DNA from 3 places in the Thalassolituus pacificus genome. Region 2 is predicted to be linked to each of the others. Evidence: predicted binding sites of a transcription regulator. Region 2 holds the regulator's gene; each other region holds the start of a gene.

Region 1 (7,287 bases), on a different contig from region 2:
TAGTCTTGCACAGCGCGAAGCGGGCCGATTGTGTGCTCCTGCACAATCTGCATTTCCGCCATCCATGGCGGTCAGGAGTAAGCGCCCGACCGGCGTGAGGGGTAAGCGCCCGACCGGCGTGAGGGGTAAGACCCCTCAAAGAGGTCATAGGGCCGGGTGGAAGTCCGAAAAGCCATCCCGCCGGCCCCGCAAAGGCCTCAAAGAGACTAAAAAAGCCAGCCCGCGAGCGGCCGTAAACAAACCGGATATCGCGACTGAACGTCGCTCCTACAACCGTCGACCCTACAGCCGTCATATTTTCCATCAAAACAAACAGCCATAAAAAAACTCCGGGCAAAACCCGGAGTTTTTTTAACCGCCAGCAGCTGACTGCGCCTGACTTCAGTACCACCTGATTTCAGCATCAGCCGCCAGCAAAGGTGTAGCCATTATTTCAGATCATAGCGATCTGCATTCATGACCTTCACCCAGGCTTTAACAAAGTCTTTTACAAACTTCTCTTTGTTATCGTCCTGAGCGTACACCTCGGCGTAAGAGCGCAGGATGGAGTTAGAGCCAAACACCAGATCGGCACGGGTCGCGGTCCATTTTACATCGCCACTTTTACGTTCAACGATGTTGTAGGAGTTTTTACCCGTTGGCTTCCAGCTGTAGGCCATGTCGGTGAGGTTCACAAAGAAGTCGTTGCTTAATACGCCTTCTTTAGCGGTGAATACACCGTGTTTGCTGTCGCCGTGGTTGGTGCCGAGTACGCGCATACCGCCGACCAGTGCGGTCATTTCTACGGCGGTAAGACCCATCAGTTGTGCGCGGTCGAGCATCAGTTCTTCCGGCATTACTGTGTAGTCTTTTTTCACCCAGTTGCGGAAACCATCGTGGATCGGTTCCAGCGGTTCAAAGGATGCTGCGTCGGTCATCTCGTCGGTGGCATCACCACGGCCCGCTGCGAATGGCACAACAATATCCACGCCTCCGTCTTTGGCGGCTTTTTCAACCGCGGCACTGCCGCCCAGTACAATCAGGTCGGCCATGCTGACGGGTTTGCTTAAACCGGCCTGAATGCTTTCCAGTGCTTTGAGCACTTTCTGCAGGCGGGTAGGTTCATTGCCTTCCCAGTCTTTTTGCGGCGCCAGGCGGATGCGGCCGCCGTTAGCCCCACCACGGTAATCGGAACCACGGAAGGTGCGGGCGCTGTCCCAGGCGGTGGCAACCAGCTCGGATACGCTCAGACCAGAGGCCAGAATTCTGGCTTTAATGTCGGCCAGTTCGGCATCGCTCAGTGTGTAGTTCACCGCCGGAACCGGATCTTGCCAGATCAGGTCTTCGGCCGGCACGTCGGCACCGAGGTAACGGCTTTTCGGACCTAAATCGCGGTGGGTCAGTTTGAACCAGGCGCGGGCAAACACGTCTTCGAAGTAGGCCTGATCGTTACGGAAACGCTCGGCTATTTTGCGGTATTCCGGGTCGACCTTCAGCGCCATATCGGCGTCGGTCATCATCGGCATACGGCGGATAGACGGATCTTCGACATCCACGGGCATATCTTCTTCGGCAATGTTCACCGGCTGATACTGGTGCGCACCGGCCGGGCTTTTGGTCAGTTCCCAGTCGTATTTAAACAGCAGGTCGAAGTAGCCGTTATCCCATTGGGTTGGCTTGCTGGTCCAGGCACCTTCGATACCGCTGGTGACGGTATCGCGGCCAATACCGCGGCCTTTGTGGTTGTTCCAGCCGAGGCCCTGTTCGTCAACGTCGGCGCCTTCCGGGGCAGGCCCAAGGTTGGCGGCATCGCCATTGCCGTGTGCTTTACCCACGGTGTGGCCACCGGCGGTTAAGGCAACGGTTTCTTCATCGTTCATGGCCATACGCTCGAAGGTGACGCGCATATCCTGAGCGGTTTTCAGCGGATCGGGGTTACCATCCACGCCTTCCGGGTTTACATAGATCAGGCCCATCATCACGGCGGCTAATGGGTTCTCTAAATCGCGCTGACCGCTGTACCTTGTTCCTTCGCTGCCGCTTGGCGCCAGCCATTCTTTTTCTGAACCCCAGTAGGTGTCTTTTTCCGGATGCCAGATGTCTTCACGGCCACCGGCAAAACCGAAGGTTTTAAAGCCCATGGATTCATAGGCCATATTACCGGCAAGAATCATCAGGTCGGCCCAGGAAATCTTGTTGCCGTATTTCTTTTTCAGTGGCCATAACAGGCGACGGGCTTTGTCGAGGTTACCGTTATCCGGCCAGCTGTTCAGCGGTGCAAAACGCTGGTTACCGGTGTTGGAACCACCACGGCCGTCGGTTGTGCGGTAAGAGCCGGCGCTGTGCCAGGCCATACGGATCATCAGGCCGCCGTAATGGCCCCAATCGGCTGGCCACCAGTCCTGACTGTCGGTCATCAGTGTTTTCAGATCGCTTTTCAGTGCTTCGAGGTCGAGCTTTTTGAATGCTTCGGCGTAGTTGAAATCGTCGCCCAGAGGATTGGTCTTGCTGTCGTGCTGATGGAGAATGTCCAGGTTCAGGGCATTGGGCCACCAGGCCATATTGTCGTTGCCGGATGTGGTGTTGCCACCATGCATGACCGGACAGGTGCCTGCAGGCGTTCCTTGTTTGTTGTTGCTCATACTGATCTCCTTCATTGACCGGTGAGCCGGCTGTTTCGCGCTGTGAAAGTGAAGCCGGTAGTGACTGTACAGATACAGACTAGGGGAGAAGGACGCGCTTGCCGAATTAGTTGTGGCAATGCGGTGGTTAGTTAAAAGCTATTGAATTTTTCTATAACGAAATAGTCTTCTATCAGTTGGGTGAGTCTGTGGTTATCGGGCATTACCGTTGGCCTATAACGGCACAGCGATTCTGAACGGCGTGCTGAGAGATATTGCTGTTCTGGGTTTTGGTTCTTTTCTGTGTTATTTGCGTTGTTGTCCGGGTGTGGTTCGGTGATCTGGAGAGCGTCTTGCGCAAGGCTTGTGGCCAAAGTGCCTGCATCGGCTGAGGCAGGCAGAGAGGGGGTCAGTCGTGCAGGAATTCCTGCCATTCAATCAGCAGTTCTTTAAAGTCATCAAGGCCGCAGGCGGCAAAGGATTCGGCGTCGTAAAATTGCAGGTCTTCACCTTCCAGCTCATCCAGATTGTGATCCTGCAGCATCGACAGCGCAATCACTTCGGCGTCATCGCGGTTCAGGCGCAGCAGGAAGTCGCGCCCCTGCCACTGAAATTCACTTTTCTGGCCCTGTTCCAGGCTGCTGACAGCCTGCAGCAGGGAGGTCAGCTGTTCGGTGTCGGCGCCCAGTTCGTCGGTCAGCCAGAGGCCAAAGGCTTCGTGGTCCATCGACAGTCGGGCGCAGGGCAGCTGGCGTTCGTTGTAGAAAAAACGGTAATCCATAGAGGGTCTTCGTGTTGTTCAGTCGTTGTCGTCACTCAGGTCGGCACCCGCAAGTGGCCAGCCGCCCAGATCTTTGTAGCGATTGATAATAAAGCAGAACAGTTCGGCGGTTTTGAAGGTGTCGTAAGCGGCACTGTGCGCTGAGCTGTTGTCAAAATCGATACCGGCCATTTTGCACGACTTGGCCAGCACGGTATGGCCGAGGGCAAGTGCCGCAATGGAGGCGGTGTCGAAAGACGAAAACGGATGGAACGGGTCGCGCTTGATGTCGTTACGGGCAATCGCAGCGCGCAGGAAGCCGTGGTCAAAGTGGGCGTTGTGGCCCACCAGGACTGCGCGATTACAGCCATTGTGCTTCACTTCGCGACGCACGGTCTGGAACATGGCGCTGAGGGCGTCGATTTCAAATTCGGCATCGCGCTCGGGGTCGAACGGATCAATGCCGGTAAAATCGAGGGCTTCGCGCTCAAGGTTGGCGCCGTCAAACGGATGAATATTGGCGCTCAGGGTTTCGTGCGGATGCAGATAGCCGTCGTCGTCCATACGCAGGGTGACCATGGCAATTTCCAGCAGGGCGTCGGTGTCGGCGTTAAAACCGCCGGTTTCGACGTCCACCACAACCGGTAAAAAGCCACGAAAGCGTTTGGCCATTAAGGATTTTTCGTTTTGTGAATCTTGGGTTTGTTGCTCCTGACTCATCCGCTCAGTACTCCAGTTTCCAGCGCAGGGTTTCGCCGGCACGCAGCGGCACAATAATATCACTGCCAAAAGGCAGTTCGACCGGCGCTTGCCAGTCTTGTTTGATCAGGGTGATCTCGTCGCTGTTACGCGTCAGACCGTAGAAGTCCGGGCCATAGTGGCTGGCGAAACCTTCCAGTTTATCCAGCGCGCCAAGGTCTTCAAAAATTTCGGCATACAGTTCAATGGCGGCATAGGCGGTAAAGCAACCGGCACAACCACAGGCATTTTCTTTTGCGCCTTTGGCGTGTGGCGCACTGTCGGTGCCGAGGAAAAACTTGCTGTTACCACTGGCAACCACATCCTGCAGCGCTTGCTGGTGAATGTTGCGCTTAAGAATCGGCAGGCAGTAGAAGTGTGGCTTAATGCCACCAACCAGCATGTGGTTACGGTTATAGGCCAGGTGTTGCACGGTAATGGTGGCGGCAACATTGGCCCCCTGGCTTTGGACAAATTCTGCGGCGTCTTTGGTGGTGATGTGCTCTACCACTACTTTTAACGTCGGATGGCGGCTGACCAGCGGCGCCAAAATGGTGTCGAGGAACTCTTTTTCACGGTCGAATATGTCGATGTGGTTTTGGGTCACTTCACCATGCACCAACAGCGGCATATCGTTTTCGGCCAGTGCGGCGGCGATATCGTCGAGCTTGCCCAAATCGGTAACACCCGATGCGGAGTTAGTGGTCGCTCCGGCCGGATACAGCTTAACGGCTACAATGTTACCGGCGGCTTTGGCTTCGGCAATCATTTCCGCAGTGGTATTGTCGGTTAAGTACAGCACCATCAGTGGATTGAAATTCAGACCTTGCGGCACGCGCGACAGAATGCGGTTGCGATATTCCAGCGCTTGTTCGGCGTTCATTACCGGCGGTTGCAGGTTCGGCATAATGATGGCTCGGCCCATCACCCTGGCGGTGGCGGGCACAGTATGCTGCAGCACAGCGCCGTCACGCACGTGCAGGTGCCAGTCGTCGGGGCGGGTAATGGTCAAACGGTCAGTCATGCTCTTCAACCTTCAGCTAAAATTGATCGGGGCATTGTACCGAAAGCAGCCTTTAACCGCTTAATTTTTCTCGGAATTGGCCGATATCTCTGGAACAGCCCTGAATTTAACAGCCTCAAGCGGACGTCTATGCACAAATTAATTGCCCTAAGCGCTGTTTTGCTCAGCGCGCTCTGTCAGGCAGACGCTGCGCTGGACTACGGCGGCGACATTGAAACCACCGACTGGTCGGTCAGTGGTTCGGTGTTTGAATGCCGTTTTGAACAGACGCTGGCGGGGTACGGTAAAGCGGTGTTCTATCACGAAGCGGGTGAGGATGTGACCTTTCAGCTGGAAACGCTGAAAAACCTGATGTCATACAGTCAGGCGCGGGTCAGTATTTTGCCACCGCCGTGGCAGCCCAGCGCCAGGAGCGAAGATTTGGGCGTGGCACGGATTATTAAAGACACGCCGAATCTGCGTCTGGATGCCACCCGCACGAATCAGTTTCTGCATGCTTTGCTGGAAGGCAAGTGGCCGGCCATCAGCCATAAAACCTATTACGACCAAAACCGTTTTGTAAAAGTACACCTGTCGGCGGTGTCTTTTCCGCAGTTTTATCAGGACTATCTCGACTGTGTCAGACAACTGCTGCCGGTTAATTACCGGCAGGTGGCGCGCTCAAAGGTGTTGTTTGCCAGTGGTGAAGAGCAGATCGACGCGGCGGATATTAAAATTCTCGACCGCATTATTTTCTACATCAAAAACGACCCGCGCATCTTTGCGGTGTATCTCGATGGCCATTCCGACAGCGTCGGTCGCCGCTACGATAACCGTCAGACGTCTAAGGTCCGGGTTGAAGATGTGGAACGCTACTTCATCAAGCAGGGCATTGATCCGGAAATCGTCACCACCCGTTTTCATGGCGACCGTTATCCGGTCGCCAGTAATAAAACCGCTGCCGGCCGCGCAGAAAACCGTCGTGTGACCATCCGTATCGAGCAGCGTGAAGATATGCCGATTCCGGATAATCTGCTGTTTAAGCCTAAGACCCGTACCCAGACGACCGCCAGCGGCGACTGATTCTTCGCCGCGCGTTCTTTATTACGCTTCCTTCACGACTCTTTCTTTGCTGCTCTTTCTGTGTCCTTTGGGTACGCCTGTTGGCTATCCCGTGCACAATCAGTACAATACTGCCCCTTTCATTATCGCTATCCGCCGGTGTGGGCTGTCTGCCTGCCGCGCGGCCAATCATTATCCTGGAGAATACCCATGTCAGACATCAAGAAAGTGGTGCTGGCCTATTCCGGTGGTCTGGATACGTCCGTGATCGCCAAATGGCTGCAAGAAGAATACAAATGTGAAGTGGTAACCTTTACTGCTGACCTGGGCCAGGGCGAAGAAGTTGAACCGGCGCGCGCCAAAGCAGAAGCGCTGGGCATTAAAGAAATCTTTATTGACGATCTGCGTGAAGAGTTTGCCCGTGACTTCGTATTCCCGATGTTCCGCGCCAACACCATTTACGAAGGCGAATACCTGCTGGGCACCTCGATTGCCCGTCCGCTGATTGCCAAGCGTCTGATCGAAATCGCCAACGCTACCGGCGCCGATGCCATCGCCCACGGTGCAACCGGTAAAGGCAACGATCAGGTGCGTTTCGAGCTGGGTGCTTACGCACTGAAGCCAGGCGTAAAAGTGATTGCTCCATGGCGTGAATGGGATCTGACCTCCCGTGAAACCCTGATGGCGTACTGCGATCAGCACGACATTAAAGTTGAGAAAAAAGCCGGTAAAAAATCGCCGTATTCTATGGATGCTAACCTGCTGCACATTTCTTACGAAGGCGACATTCTGGAAGATCCGTGGAATGAGCCAGAAGAAGATATGTGGCTGTGGTCTGTGTCTCCGGAAAACGCTCCGGATGAAGCTGCTTACATCACCATCAGCTTCAAAAACGGTGACCCGGTGGCCATCGATGGCGTGGATAAATCCCCGGCGACCATTATGGAAGAGCTGAACAAGCTGGCTGGCGCTCACGGTATTGGCCGTGTCGACATCGTCGAAAACCGCTACGTGGGTATGAAAGCCCGTGGCTGTTATGAAACCCCAGCGGGTACGGTGCTGCTGAAAGCACACCGTGCGATCGAATCCATCACCCTGGATCGTGAAGCGGCACACCTGAAAGA
Region 2 (7,287 bases):
CGCGTCAGATTTACCCGTGGCGCCCAATGGTTTACTGGATCGCGGTGGTATTTATGCCCTGGTCGGCCCGACCGGTGCGGGTAAAACCACCACCATTGGCAAGCTGGCAGCCCAGTTTGTCATCCGCCATGGGGCAGAATCGGTGGCATTGATCACCCTCGATAACTACCGCGTGGCGGCACATGATCAGCTCCGCACCTTTTCGCGGATTCTGGGAGTGGCGCTGCATGTAGTGCCGGTGAACGGTGATCTGAACAAAGTGCTGGATAGCGTACGCGACAAAAAACTGGTGCTGGTCGACAGCGCGGGATTGGCCAGTCAGGACCCACATTTTTCCGTGCAGTTGTCTATGCTTAAACAAGCCGGTGCGCGCTTGAAAAAGCTGCTCGTATTACCCTTGACCAGTCAGGGACGTTGCCTGCAGGAAAATTACGAACATTTTAAAGCAGCAGGGTTGGCGGGTTGCGTATTCACCAAACTGGATGAGTGTTTCAGTCTTGGGCCCGCTATTAGTATCTCGGCACTGACTCAGTTGCCGGTCACCCTGGTGACAGATGGACCGCACATCCCCGATGATGTGCATTATCCGGATGCTGACAAACTGGTGAAACTGGCGGAACAGATGGCGCGTATGGCGCGCACCCGCTGGCAGGCCGCCGAAGCGATGAGCTTCGCCACTCAGCATTCCAGTATTCAACACGGAGTATAACGACTAATGGCAAGGCATCCTGTGCAGGTCATCGCCGTCACCGGCGGTAAAGGTGGTGTCGGCAAGAGCAATGTCTCAGTCAATCTGGCCATTGCCCTGGCAGAAATGGGACGCAGAGTGGTTGTGCTGGATGCCGATCTCGGGCTCGCCAACATCGACATTCTGCTCGGCATCAGCTCCAACAAAACCATCGAGAATGTACTCACCGGAGAATGTGACCTGCGTGACGTGATGGTTAAAGGACCTGGTGGTATCCGGGTTGTACCGGCATCATCCGGTACCCAGAAGCTGTCACAGCTGAACTCTCTTGAGCATGCGGGTCTTATTCAGGCGTTCAGTGACATTGGTGATGATATTGATGTACTGATTATCGATACCGCTGCCGGTATTTCCGACAGCGTGATGAGTTTTGTCCGCGCAGCACAGGAAGTGCTGATGGTCGTGACTGATGAGCCAACCTCCATTACGGATGCTTACGCTCAGATCAAACTGCTGAACCGCGATTACGGTCTGTTCCGCTTCCGCATTGTTGCCAACATGGTGCGCACGCCGCAGGAAGGAAATGCCTTATTTGCCAAGCTCACCAAAGTGACGGATCGTTTTCTCGAAGTGGCTATGCAGTATGTCGGTGCAATCCCTCAGGATGATGCGTTACGACGTGCGGTACAGCGCCAGAAAGCGGTAATTGATGCGTATCCGCGTTCCAAGGCGGCTACGGCATTCCGTGCGCTGGCTAAAAAAGTAGATTCATGGCCGCTGCCTTCATCTCCCCGGGGGCATCTGGAGTTTTTTGTAGATCGGTTAGTTCAGGAAGCCGGGGCATAACGAGTGTCAGTAGGAAGTTGTCTGGTGTATTCCGACGTACAAAAACACGATTATGAACAGCTGGTGCGTGATCATGCGACGCTGGTAAAACGCATTGCTCACCACCTCATCGGCAGGCTGCCCGATAGTGTGCAGCTCGACGATCTTATTCAGGCCGGCATGATTGGTCTGCTGGAAGCTGCACGCAAATACGATGGTGGCAAAGGTGCCAGTTTTGAAACCTATGCCGGCATCCGTATACGTGGTGCGATGCTTGACGAAATCCGTAAAGGCGACTGGGCACCACGCTCAGTACACCGTAATTCCCGCCGTATCAGTGATGCGATCAAACAAATAGAAAGCGAGAAAGGCCGCGATGCAGAAGACAGTGAAGTCGCAGGCTTTCTTGGTATCAGTCAGGATGAATACCACGCCATCTTGAAAGACAGTGCCGGTTGTCGTTTATTCAGCTTTGAAGAAGTGGTTGAAAAAAGTGAAGCCGGTTTTGATGTTTTCGAAGAAGAATCTCCCAACCCACTTGATGGCATAGAACGTGAGTCCTTTCAGCGTCAACTCGCCGACGCTATTCGTCATTTGCCCGAAAGGGAGCAGCTGGTGCTGGCTCTTTACTATGACGAAGAACTTAACCTGAAAGAAATTGGTGCTGTTCTTGGTGTCAGTGAATCCCGGGTGAGCCAGTTGCACAGTCAGGCGGCCCATCGTCTGCGTGCCCGTCTTGGCGGCTGGTTGTCCTAAACCCTTCCTGTTATTGAAAAAAATCTTTTCTGGCTGCTTTGTTTCTGGATAAAGCGATAACTGTGTCTACACTAAACCTTAGGAACGACTTGGAATATAGAGAGTCGATTACTGGAGGTCGTTTTGGACAAAAACATGAAAATTCTGATCGTTGATGATTTCTCAACGATGAGACGAATCGTCAAAAATCTGTTGCGCGATCTGGGGTTCACAAACACCCAGGAAGCAGATGACGGCACAACAGCACTTCCCATGTTGCAGAATGGTGACTTCGACTTCTTAGTGACGGACTGGAACATGCCTGGCATGACAGGTCTCGACTTGCTGAAGAAAGTAAGAGCCGATGATCGCCTGAAAAGTCTGCCGGTACTGATGGTGACAGCGGAAGCCAAGCGCGACCAGATTGTTGCTGCTGCTCAGGCAGGGGTTAACGGCTATGTCGTGAAACCTTTTACTGCTGCGGTACTGAAAGAAAAGATCGATAAGATCTTTGAACGTGTCGAAGGTTAACCAGGAAGATAACTTGATGGCCGGGATCAATCTGGATACCGATAACAGCGCTGTCGGCACTGAAATCAAAAACCTAGCAGAAAACATGCTTCGGCAGTTGGAGCTTGGTGATCTCAGTAAGGCGGTAGCGTTGGTTAATAATCTCAATGAGGTTAGAGACCGTACGCTGTACAACGAAATCGGCCGACTGACCCGCGCGTTGCATGAAGCAATTAAAAATATGCGCGTTGATACTGTCGGTGCCGCATCAGACATTGATCATGCAACGGACAAGCTGGCCTACGTGCTGGAAATGACCGATAAATCGGCCAACCGTACGATGGACCTGGTGGATGCCGGGATGCCTCTGGCAACCGATATCCATGACAGAGCCAGTGCGTTATCGGTTGAGTGGCAGCGTTTTCTGAATAAAGAATTAAAGCCGGATGAATTCCGCAATTTAACGAAAGATATAAACCAGTTTCTTCTCGACAGTGCGAGTCAGTCTCAGCGTTTGCAGGGACAGTTATCTGATATTGTGCTGGCACAGGATTTTCAGGATTTAACCGGTCAGGTCATTCACAAAGTGGCTGCGCTGGTAACTGACGTTGAAGGCCGGCTGGTTCAGCTTGTTGCCATGGCCGGCAACGTGGATTCGATTACCGGAATTGTTCATGCCGATATGGAATCGGCAGAAGAGCCGACGGAAGGCGCAAATATCGCTGCGGAGGGACCGCAGATTAATAAGTCCAGTGAAGACGTAGTTGCCAGCCAGGATGATGTTGATGACTTACTGTCCAGTCTTGGTTTTTAAAGGAGCTAACGGATGAGTTTCGATGCTGATGAAGAGATTCTCCAGGATTTTTTGGTTGAAGCCGGGGAAATTCTTGAGCTGCTCTCTGAACAACTGGTCGATCTTGAACAACGCCCACATGATAAAGACCTGCTGAATGCTATCTTCCGTGGTTTCCACACGGTAAAAGGTGGTGCTGGATTTCTGCAACTTAATCCTTTGGTGAATTGCTGCCATGCAGCAGAAAACGTTTTCGATACCCTGCGTAATGGTCATCGTACTGTTAATTCAGATCTTATGGATGTGGTACTTCAGGCGCTCGATAATGTAAATGAGATGTTTGAAAGTGTGCGCTCGGGTGCTAAACCTGAAGATGCCGACCCTGAATTAATCGAACGTTTGCATAAACTGGCACGGCCTGAGTCGGAAGATGAAGTGCAGGTCAGTGAGCCTGAAATAGCTGCCGAGGAACCAATACAAGAAGATCTTGTGCAATCAGCCCCTGCTGCTGTGGAAGATAACGGCGATATAACAGACGATGAATTTGAGCAGTTGCTCGACGCTTTGGACGAAGAAAAAACCAATGCAGCTCCGGCATCTGCCGCCGCGGATGATGATTTCTTTGATATAGGGTCTGACAGCGTTGACGCCTCCAGTGATGAAATCACTGAAGATGAGTTTGAAGCGCTGCTTGATCAAATTCATGGTAAAGGCAAAAGTGCCACATCCCAGGAAGACAAAACAGCCGAGCCGGAAAAAACCGAACCTGCACCAGCCGCTGCAAGTCCTGCACCTGCAGGCGGAGATGATCTGATCAGTGATTCTGAGTTTGAAGAATTGCTTGATCGATTGCACGGTAAGGGTAAGCATTCGAGCGCACCAGAGGGAGAGGCTGAAGCATCTGTTGCAGCAGAAAAACCGGTTGCAGCCGCGCCGCCGGTCTCCCCTCCGGAAGCCGCCAAACCAGCGGCTAAAGTTGAGGCTAAAGTTGAGGCTAAACCTGCCGCTAAGCCTGAAGCCAAAGCTGCTCCGGTTGCCAAAGCCCCCGCTGCCGCTGACGAGGCGAAACGTCCGGATAAAGATGCTGCTGCCTCCGAAGCAACAGTGCGCGTGGATACCAAGCGTCTCGATGACATTATGAATATGGTCGGAGAGTTAGTACTGGTTCGTAACCGTCTGGTTCGTTTAGGTCTTAAAAGTACGGATGAGTCGATGGCCAAAGCGGTCGCTAATCTCGATGTGGTTACCGGTGATTTACAGGCTTCTGTAATGAAAACCCGGATGCAGCCAATCAAAAAAGTATTTGGCCGCTTCCCGCGTGTGGTTCGTGACCTTGCTCGTCAGCTTAAGAAAGAAATTAATCTTGAATTACGTGGTGAAGAAACCGATCTGGATAAAAATCTGGTGGAGGCTTTGGCCGATCCCCTTGTTCACTTGGTGCGTAACGCTGTTGATCACGGTGTTGAAATGCCAGATGTGCGTGAAAAAAATGGCAAGCCCAGGGTCGGCACTGTTGTCCTTTCCGCAGAGCAGGAAGGCGATCACATTCTGCTGATTATTCAGGATGACGGCGGTGGTATGGACGCCGATGTTTTACGCCGTAAGGCGGTAGAAAAAGGCGTTATGGATCAGGATGCCGCAGACCGTTTGACGGAAAATGAATGTTTTAATCTGATTTTTGCCCCTGGTTTTTCAACCAAAGATCAGATTTCAGATGTGTCCGGCCGTGGTGTCGGCATGGATGTTGTTAAAACAAAAATTTCTCAGCTTAATGGCACGATTAATATCGATTCCCGCCCAGGTGTGGGTACCGGTATTCGCATTAAAGTACCTCTGACTTTAGCGATTATGCCGACTCTGATGGTGATGCTGAAAAACCAGGCATTTGCTTTCCCATTGGTTAGTGTGAATGAAATTTTCCACCTTGATTTGACCAAAACCAATATTGTTGATGGTCAGGAAGTGGTGGTTGTACGTGAAAAACCGGTACCACTATTTCATCTGAAGCGTTGGCTGATCAAAGGTGAAGCTTATGCAAAAGCGGATGAAACGGCTCACGTTGTGGTCGTGTCGGTGGGTACCAAACGGGTAGGTTTTGTTGTTGATCAGCTTATCGGTCAGGAAGAAGTCGTTATTAAACCTTTGGGGAAAATGTTGCACGGTACGGCAGGAATGGCAGGGGCGACCATCACGGGTGATGGACGAATCGCGCTGATTCTGGATATACCAAGCATGCTGACCCGTTATGCATCATCACGGCAATCGACTGCAGCATAAGTAGTCCAACGACTAAGGAAGAGTTGATTTCATGAGTATTCGTGTTCTGGTTGTCGATGACTCAGGATTTTTTCGCCGCAGGGTAACCGACATTATTAATGCGGATGGTCGCATGGAAGTCGTCGGGGTTGCCTCTAACGGCCGCGAAGCTATTGAGATGAATGAATCTCTTAAGCCCGATGTGATTACTATGGACTACGAGATGCCAGTAATGGATGGCATCACGGCTGTGCGGAATATTATGCAGCGGCGGCCGGTGCCGGTGCTGATGTTTTCCTCCCTTACGTTTGAAGGCGCACGGGTCACGCTGGATGCACTGGACGCCGGTGCACTGGATTTTCTACCAAAGAATTTTGACCAGATTGCCAAAGATGCTATTCAGATTAAGCGCGCGCTGACCGATAAAATTGCCGGCGTTGCCCGCAGTCAGACGAAGGTCGCGCCTGCGCCGGTTGCGCGTCCTGCTGTACGCGGACGCCTGACTCAGACCGAGCTGGTGGTTATAGGAACTTCAACCGGTGGGCCTGCGGCTCTGCAAACCCTGTTTAAAACCATTCCAGGCAGTTTTAAAACGCCTATTATTATTGTTCAGCACATGCCCGGTTCATTTACCAAAGCCTTTGCCGAGCGTCTTAATTCCCTCAGTCCCCTGATCGTAAAAGAAGCGGCCGATGGCGATAAAATTGAATCCGGTCATGTCTATGTGGCACCTGGTGGTATGCAATTAATGGTCGACCGCCGTGGTGGTGGTGTTATTCACATCCGCGAAAGTGATGAGCGAGTTAACTATCGCCCCAGTGTCGATATCGCTTTTGCTTCGGCTGCTAAGCACTATGGCAACAAGACTCTGGCTATCGTGCTCACCGGAATGGGAGCGGATGGTCGGGAGGGGGCTCGTTTGCTGAAGCAGGGCGGAGCGAGTGTTTGGGCTCAGGATGAAGAAAGCTGTGTCATTTTTGGCATGCCGCTGGCCGTTATCAAGGAAGGGTTGAGTGATGAAGTATTGCCCCTGAAAGATATCGGCCCGAGGCTCGTTGAAGAGGTTGGCTAGTGGATCGGTGGACGTTAGTCACTGTCTTGTTGGCAGTGATTGCCGTACTGACCGGTTTCTCTCTTGAGGGAGGAGATCTTACTGCTCTTTGGAATCCTCCGGCCGCGCTGATTGTATTTGGTGGCGGTGTATTCGCCACTCTGGCGCAACTGCCGGTCAGCCAATACCGCCCTTTGGGAGAACTTTTGCTTTGGCTGGTTGCTCCCCCACAATATTCCCTTGATTCTCTCCTCAGTAAACTGACCACCAGTGGTAATGCCCTGCGTCGGGACGGCCCTCTGGCGCTGGAGAAAGTAGCTGGCTCCGAAGCCGACCCGGTGTTCCGTAAAGCGTTGCTGTTACTGGCGGATGGCAACGATGTCGATGCTATGCAGTCTGCACTGTACCTGGAACTGAAAAGTCGTGAAG
Region 3 (7,287 bases), on a different contig from region 2:
ACCCCGCTGTGTCATTTGCATATGAGTAACTGCATCAGCGATGAAGAAGGCTTTGTCTTTCTCGCTCAGAATCTGACTCAGGCCGACAGTGAGCCGGAAGAAACGGAGGTGCTGAGCATCCGCCGTCTGCCATTTATGGAGGCGCTGGCCATGGTTCTCGATGGTCGCATTACCGATGCGATTACGGTCGCGGCACTGCAGCGCGTTCGCTTGCTGGGGTTGGCCTGAGGGACGGCGCGTATAGCAACAGAGCAATAAAAAAGGCAGCCAGGCTGCCTTTTTTATGGTCTTGCGGTTGCTCTTTCTACCGGACGGAGACCGGTTCAGCCGTTCGCGGCGATCGGCATTTGTTTGTGCGCCTGGCGATACTGAGCCGGGCTCTGATCAATCTCTTTGATAAAGATGCGATCCAGCGTTCGGCGACCTGACAGGCCGATGTTGAGGGCAATCTGCTCAATGCTCTCTTCGGTGTTCACCAGCAAGCGCTTAGCGGTTTCCAGGCGGACGCTGGTAACGATCTGCTTCAGTGACGTTTCTTCACGATGCAGGTGACGGTTCAGCGTGCGGGCACTGATATGGAAGTAATCGGCAACTTCCTGCTGGTTGGCATTCAGACGGATCTTGTTTTGCAGGAAAGCCTTGCGGATACGCTCTGCCAGTGAGCCGGACCGCGCCAGTTTGCGGTACTGTTCTTCCACTTCACGCTTCATCATATTCAGGATGTGCGGGTTGGTGTTGTGAAGACCCTCATCCAGCCACTTGCTGTGGAACTGAATAGAGCACTCATCAGCGTTGAACTGTACTTCGCTGCGCCACTGGGAGCTGTAATGCTCGCTGTACTGAGTGGCCGGGAATGGCAGGGCGATGGTGCTGATGTTCAGCTCTGGCCCGCACAGCTGCCGTAACCAGCTCAGCAGAGTGCTGATAATAATTTCTGTCCGGCGGCGTTGGGTTGAAACAATAAAATTCTCTTCTACCGGAAGTTTCACCTTAATGATGTTGTCGCGGGTACGGGTGACCTGAATTTCCAGTTGATCGCTCAGCAACGAAGAAAATTTTTCGAGGTAATAGAGTGCTTCGCGCAGGGTGTTGCAGCACAAAAACAAATGCTGCAGCTGGCAGCTGCTGTGAACGTTGAATTTGTGCGATGACTGTACACACAGCGACTCGTCATTGCTGCGTTTCACCAGGTGGCTGATTAATTCGTCCGCATCTTCCGCGTTGATACGGCTGTCCGGGTCTTTCAGCTGTTTGAGTACGCGTTGAATAGCACCGGTTGCACTCTCCGGCAGCTGATCAAAAAACGTCGGGCCTGCAGCTTCCAGCAAAGGACGAACCAATGCGGTGGATACGTAACCTTGTTCCATGTTCATAGGCGTCTAATCTGATTCGGTTTTTGTTTTTTAACCTTACTCAATAGCAAGTGGTATGCCACTGACAGGTTGGTAAAAAGAGCAGGCATTATGGTAATAGAATGTGACCAAATTTGTCATGTGTTACCGTAGGTAACAGAGGGCTGGCACTTATCTACCCGAGCCCCCATTCTGGTCTAATGAGAAAGGTTATATTGTGACGAGTCTAACAATTATTGGCATAAACCTACCCGGAACAGGGTTTTTTTAGCATTTTCTTGTCCGGGCAGGGTAAGGAACTGGTACAGCAGTTCGCTTTTTCAGAATTCGTACTGGGCACCGAGTGTGATTAATTGAAAGCGAACCCGATTAAATTCTTTACTATCCAGCGCCGTTGTCTCTAATTCGGCGCGAATTGCCAGATCGGGAAGGGCGCGCCATAAGAATCCACCACCACTGATTTGGTCTATTGCGGATGTTTGTTTGCTATTGACGATCCGGCGGCTGATGGTTTTGTCCTGGAATGCTTTGATTTCAACAGTGTCATAATCGGCGAACCAAAGATTTGCACCGGTCTTCAGAAAGAAGTCGATATCGTCCGTTAATGAGAAACGATAACGGAAGGTGATCAAAAAACTCTGTGGTCGGGCATTGGCAAAGCCGGTGTAGGTCGCGAACGACTGGCGGTTGTTTGCCGGGTCCGTAGCATCAGTAATGGCATTGGTACGGACGACAGTACCATGCTTGGCATTTCTGAACTTAGGCGGCGTATCGTCATCGACATCGGTAAAGTCGGCTTTGGGGTCGTCATAACTGGCCTCACCAATATCCATGATGCCGAACTCCAGAGCCAAACGATCGGTAATATTCGGGCCAAACGTGAGTTTGATGGTGTTGCCGAAGGAATCCATATCCTGGGAGTCGGTAATACCGCCCTGCAGGCCAACGAATCCGCCTTCTGCCTGTGCGGCAGGGGATAACAGAGATAAACCGAACAGAGAGCTTAACGCCAGCGAAGCCAGCATGCGGCCGTGTAAGGGCTTGCAGGAAGATGAGGCCATAGTGAGGGAATCCATTTTTTATAGTTTTACTGATCAATGTGAACAGAGATTATCTTGTTATTGTATGTGCAGGGTCGCCAGCTGCCGCTGTTCGTACCTGACGTCTGCCGCATAATACCAGTCACTGCTTCAATATAAAGCCACTCTTAGGCCTCTTTACGTTGATAGGTTCATGCGGGCTGCGGCAGGCGCGACCGTCAGGAAACTGAGCGGACATAAATGGCTGTTTAGCGGCCATTGTCTGAAATTCCGCCGCTGCTAGGGTTTGTTTCTGGAGAATATCGGCAAATTTGTCAGTAAGTCTTTCGCCGCACACGCTGATATCGGAAGATAAGATGATAATGAGCTTTATTTTCCGTTAGATTTTGCTATCGTTTATGAAAATCAATTCTTAAAACTACGGTTAATATGACAATTCGAGGTGTAAATTCTCCCGCTAAGCCACAGACTTGGCTGGGGGAAAACGGCATTGTCTATCACGACCTTCATGGCTTCAGTCATCTGACGATTGATCTTGTACGTTATATGCACAATGCCCGCGGACGAATTGCGGGGCGGCGTAAGCGACCGGTATTGATACTGGGTCAGGATATCCTCACGGTGGATTTTGAGGTTCAGTTGTTTGCCTCTCATCCGGATCTTCTGCGCTCTACCAGTGCACTGGCGGTGGTTGGTAATTCTTTTATGCTGCGTCATCTGACGTCGATGTTTCTCAGCTATCACGCGCCGGTCTATCCGGTGCAGCGCTTTGATCTGCGTGACGAGGCTGAGGGCTGGTTAACGGGTATTATCGATCAGACTCAACATGGCTGAGCCTGATCGCTCTTGCGTGTGTTCAGATCTTTTCTATACGTCCTTTCATGTGAACTTTCTCGCCTTTAATGCTGCGTAACTCAAAGTCGATTCCTGCCTTTACTGCTGGTTCGCTGCTCAGGGTTTCGTGCAGGTTGTAATTCAGTTCGACCGTGGATGGCAGAAAAACCGGCAGTTTGAATTCTGTTGTCAGCCGGCAGACGTCACTACCGAGCAAAGGTTGTAAGGCTGCCGCCGTCCGGGCTTTGCTCCACATACCATGAGCTATATGGCTCTTGAAGCCGAACAGTCTGGCGGATAAGGCATACAGGTGAATGGGGTTGGAGTCGCCTGAGACACGGGCGTAGCGACGGCCGAGATTGCTGTTCAGAGTCCAGCGTTCTGCGGTGGTAAAGCTGGCCAGAGGGGCACGTTCTTTTTTGGGCCCGCGCGGCGTATCACTGCGCATCCGCGCCAGGTTGGTACTGACCGACTCCCAGACCAGTTCACCACCGATGGTGACTTCGGTACGGATATCAAATTCCAGGCCTTTGTCGGTGCGACTGCTGCCTGAAAAGTGGCAGCGGATGTCGAGCTTTTCCTCCTGGCGGATGGCGCGGTACTGAGTGACTTCATTGCGGATATGCACCAGCCCCATCAGGGCCAGAGGGAAGTGTTTGTGCAGCATCAGCTCCATATGCAACGGAAAGGCCAATACGTGTGGATAGGTCAGCGGCAGCAGGGAGTTATGGCTGCTGAAACCGCAGACAGCGGCATAAGCCGCCACCCGCTCAGGCCGGGCTTTAACGCCAACCAGCAGGGCTTCGATATCCGGCATGTGCAGGTCGCGTTGACTGGCACCGCGGGCCAGCAGTGCGCGGGCGTATTGGCTCAGAGTTCCCGGAGTCGCACTGAATTGCATGCGTATTGCTTGAGTCATAGCCACGGAGTCCTTATGAATATTCTGATCAGACAGGGGTGAGAGCGCTGAGTATAGAGGCCTGCCGGGAGCGACCATTGGCGCTGCCTCTCCGCACTCTGCGTCAGTTTGGTCAATAGGACTTGCAGCGGCCTGTTTATCTGGCAGAATTCGCCAACACTCATCAGGAATTTCAACGACTTATGTCCGGTGGAATGACAGAACTGCGTGACTCTGGCGTTATGATCCAGCTGGCCCATCAGGCCATGCTGAAGATGGGGCTGGATGTAGATGCGGTGTTTGCACGTTTGGGCGTTACTCCTGAGCTGTTGGCAGACCGTAACATCCGTACTCCGCATGAAGCTCAGCTGATCTTCTGGCATGTCTTGCAGGAAGTCAGTAACGATGCCGATATTGGCCTGCATCTCGGTGAACACATGCCCGTATACAAAGGGCAGGTGCTGCAATACCTGTTTTTATCCAGCCCCACTTTTGGTGAAGGTCTGAAACGAGCGCTTAATTATCAGCGCCTGCTCAGTGACGCTTCTCAGGCCAGTACCGGTATTGAAGGCGAGCAGGCGTACATTCTGGTGGAGAGCTCCAGTGACCGTGTTGCCGGCTTGCGTCACCTGAATGAATGCATGGCGCTTGGGTTGATCCGCTTTTTCCGTTATGTCACTGATGATGCCTTTGTGCCTTCCTGCGTTCACTTCAGCCATGAACAGCCGGCAGACAGCCGCGAGCATGAGCGCATCTTCGCTTGTCCGGTGCTGTTCCAGCAGGAAGATAACCGTATTTATTTCAATACTCAGCTGTTGGATATGCCGTCTTCTCATGCTGAGCCGGAATTGCTGCAGTTGCATGAAAAGCTGGCCATTGAGCACGTGGCCAAGCTGGAGCGGCAGGATATCGTGACCCGTGTGTATAAAGTTTTTGGTGAAATACTGGAGACCGGCCAGGTCAATCTGGAAGATGTTGCCGAGCGGCTGGATATCAAATCGCGAACGTTACGGACCCGTCTGGCAGAAGCGGGTACTAACTTCAATCAATTGCTGGCGGATTATCGTTGCAACCTGGCTAAGCGTTTGTTGTCGGGAACCAATGAAAGTATTGATGAAATTGTCTACCTCACTGGGTTTTCCGAACCCAGCACGTTCTATCGGGCGTTTAAACGCTGGACCAGTCAAACCCCGGTTGAATACCGCAATCAGCGTCGCCAGTCATAATTTCTTCTTAATTTACGCGCAAACGTGGGGGAATCGTCCCCGCGCTGCGGGTGATCTTTGACTTATCATCATCATAGTGTTCATTTTTTGATCTGGTTTTTTCAGTGAGTCTGAGCCATTGTGGGCTTGGAATGGCTGAATCACTATGCGTGAGTCTTGCCGGGATTCAGAAATTCCCCCAGTTTCTATTCGGAGGATTTTTTATGAGCCAGATGCAAAAGTTATCGCTGATTCAACCGCTGGTTGAGCATTTGATGCAGACTCAGGACGTGAGTGAGTGGCGTCAGGCGTTGCTGAATCAGGGGATCATGAATAAAGAAGAAGTGATCAGTCTGGATCAGAGTGCGCTGCATGCCGCCTATAAAACGCTGAAAACCATGCAGCTTTTGCATGAACACCCGGATCACATCATGAATGAAATTGAGCGCAATAAAGTCTGTTGGAAGCTCGATTTTGGTTATGAGTACCATCAGGGAGCCGTTTGCTACTGATGCTCTGAGCGCCGGTTTTCACAGTCTGTTAGCGTAAAACACAAAGCCTGCCAGTCGCGGGCTTTTTTTGTTTACTGACTAAACTGTCACAGGACTTAACTTCCGGCGACAGCCGCCGATAACTAACAGAACGGCAACACAGTCTGAGCGGAGGCTTTATGGCAATCACAATTTCCCCCTCGCAATACCGGAACTACGGCACTCAGGGTCAGGAGGGGAGCAAAAAAGCGGCTACTGAGCCGGCCACCGCTGCCAAGCAGAGCGCTGCTGCGCAATCTCTGGCGAAAGCCATGCCCGGTGTTGTGCAACTGGATAAGAAGCAAAGCCCGGAAGATACGGCCGCCGCCATTCTGCGCCATGTGGAAAATGGTATTAATCAGCTGCGTACTCAGGGAGCCGATCAGAGCCGTATTGATCAGCGTCTGCAGGCCGCGCGTGAAGGTATTGCCAAAGGATATGCTCAGGCCACCGAAATGCTCGATGGTATGGGCTTGCTGGACGACGAATTAAAAAATCAGATTGCCGCCGGACGCCAGATGGTGGATGACGGTCTGGATCAGCTCTCTAAACCGGCAGAGCAGGCGTCGGCGTTGATGACCAGCAACAGCTCATTGCGCGTGGCGAATGAGCTTTCATTGCAGGTACTCACTCAGGAAGGTGATCGGGTAACGGTCCGCTTTTCTCAGGGCAGCAGTCTCAGCACTTCCATAAATAAAGATAACAGTGGCAATTCGGCGTTCAGCCTGCAGGCTTCGGCTCAGCAAAACTGGAGTATGGAAGTGAATGGTAATCTGAGTGAGGCTGAACGTTCGGCGCTGTCAGGTTTGTTTGACGATGTGCAGTCGCTGAGTGAGCGTTTTTTTGCCGGTGATATTGGCAGCGCACTCGAACAGGCAATGGATCTTGGCTTTGATGGCAGTCAGCTGGCATCAATGAGTCTGAATCTGACGCAGCAGACGGTGGCAACATCAACCAAAGCCTATTCCAGGGTGCAGCCTCAACTGCCAACGCCAGAGCTTGAATCAATGAAAGCCCCATTGGCTTCTTATGTCGATGCCTACATGGCCGCACTGGATAAAGCCAGTCCGCTGGCCGATGCGCCGCAAACCTTGCAGGATCTGGTGAATGAATTACTGTCAGAAGAAGAGCGCCTACCCGTATGGCAGTCATTCCATGACGGACTGAATTCATTGATTGGCAATAAAGCCTGAGAGACAAAACCTCACTTCATTATTTCTTCAGCGGGGCAGACTTTTTGTCATGCCCCGACGCTAACCGCTATACTCCCGCCTATCTGTTTTTTATTGGAATTGCCTGATGGCTCTGGTTTTATTCGGCACTGAGGGCTGTCATCTCTGCGAGTTGGCGCAGGCCGTTATTATGAATATGGCCGGACAGATAACGGTGGATGTGTATCTCGAAGACATTGTCGACACCGAAGGTTTG

Evidence for each region. Region 2 encodes FliA, which starts transcription of late flagellar genes. Its sites were predicted from a motif close to CTAAAGTTNNNNNNNNNNCNGCCGATA; they were not measured.
Region 1: the regulator FliA is predicted to act here: its motif matches at 5,182-5,208, upstream of NYR02_RS02525 (flagellar protein MotY).
Region 3: the regulator FliA is predicted to act here: its motif matches at 5,936-5,962, upstream of NYR02_RS18480 (DUF5610 domain-containing protein).

What each region holds. Positions count from the first base shown of each region.
Region 1 covers NZ_JAOANI010000009.1:104,557-111,843, forward strand. The annotation lists gene katG (catalase/peroxidase HPI) at 429-2,621, opposite strand; gene NYR02_RS02510 (YacL family protein) at 3,010-3,381, opposite strand; gene rnt (ribonuclease T) at 3,400-4,080, opposite strand; gene pyrC (dihydroorotase) at 4,085-5,122, opposite strand; gene NYR02_RS02525 (flagellar protein MotY) at 5,252-6,184, shown strand; gene NYR02_RS02530 (argininosuccinate synthase) at 6,374-7,287, shown strand, end outside.
Region 2 covers NZ_JAOANI010000002.1:30,119-37,405, reverse strand. The annotation lists gene flhF (flagellar biosynthesis GTPase FlhF) at 1-709, shown strand, start outside; gene NYR02_RS00215 (MinD/ParA family protein) at 716-1,534, shown strand; gene NYR02_RS00210 (RNA polymerase sigma factor FliA) at 1,538-2,269, shown strand; gene cheY (chemotaxis response regulator CheY) at 2,405-2,779, shown strand; gene NYR02_RS00200 (protein phosphatase CheZ) at 2,796-3,572, shown strand; gene NYR02_RS00195 (chemotaxis protein CheA) at 3,585-5,828, shown strand; gene NYR02_RS00190 (protein-glutamate methylesterase/protein-glutamine glutaminase) at 5,860-6,879, shown strand; gene NYR02_RS00185 (motility protein A) at 6,879-7,287, shown strand, end outside.
Region 3 covers NZ_JAOANI010000031.1:18,747-26,033, forward strand. The annotation lists gene NYR02_RS18445 (NUDIX domain-containing protein) at 1-228, shown strand, start outside; gene NYR02_RS18450 (AraC family transcriptional regulator) at 324-1,373, opposite strand; gene NYR02_RS18455 (hypothetical protein) at 1,673-2,413, opposite strand; gene NYR02_RS18460 (DUF7793 family protein) at 2,822-3,226, shown strand; gene NYR02_RS18465 (MaoC family dehydratase) at 3,249-4,145, opposite strand; gene NYR02_RS18470 (AraC family transcriptional regulator) at 4,328-5,350, shown strand; gene NYR02_RS18475 (hypothetical protein) at 5,554-5,841, shown strand; gene NYR02_RS18480 (DUF5610 domain-containing protein) at 6,000-7,052, shown strand; gene NYR02_RS18485 (glutaredoxin family protein) at 7,159-7,287, shown strand, end outside.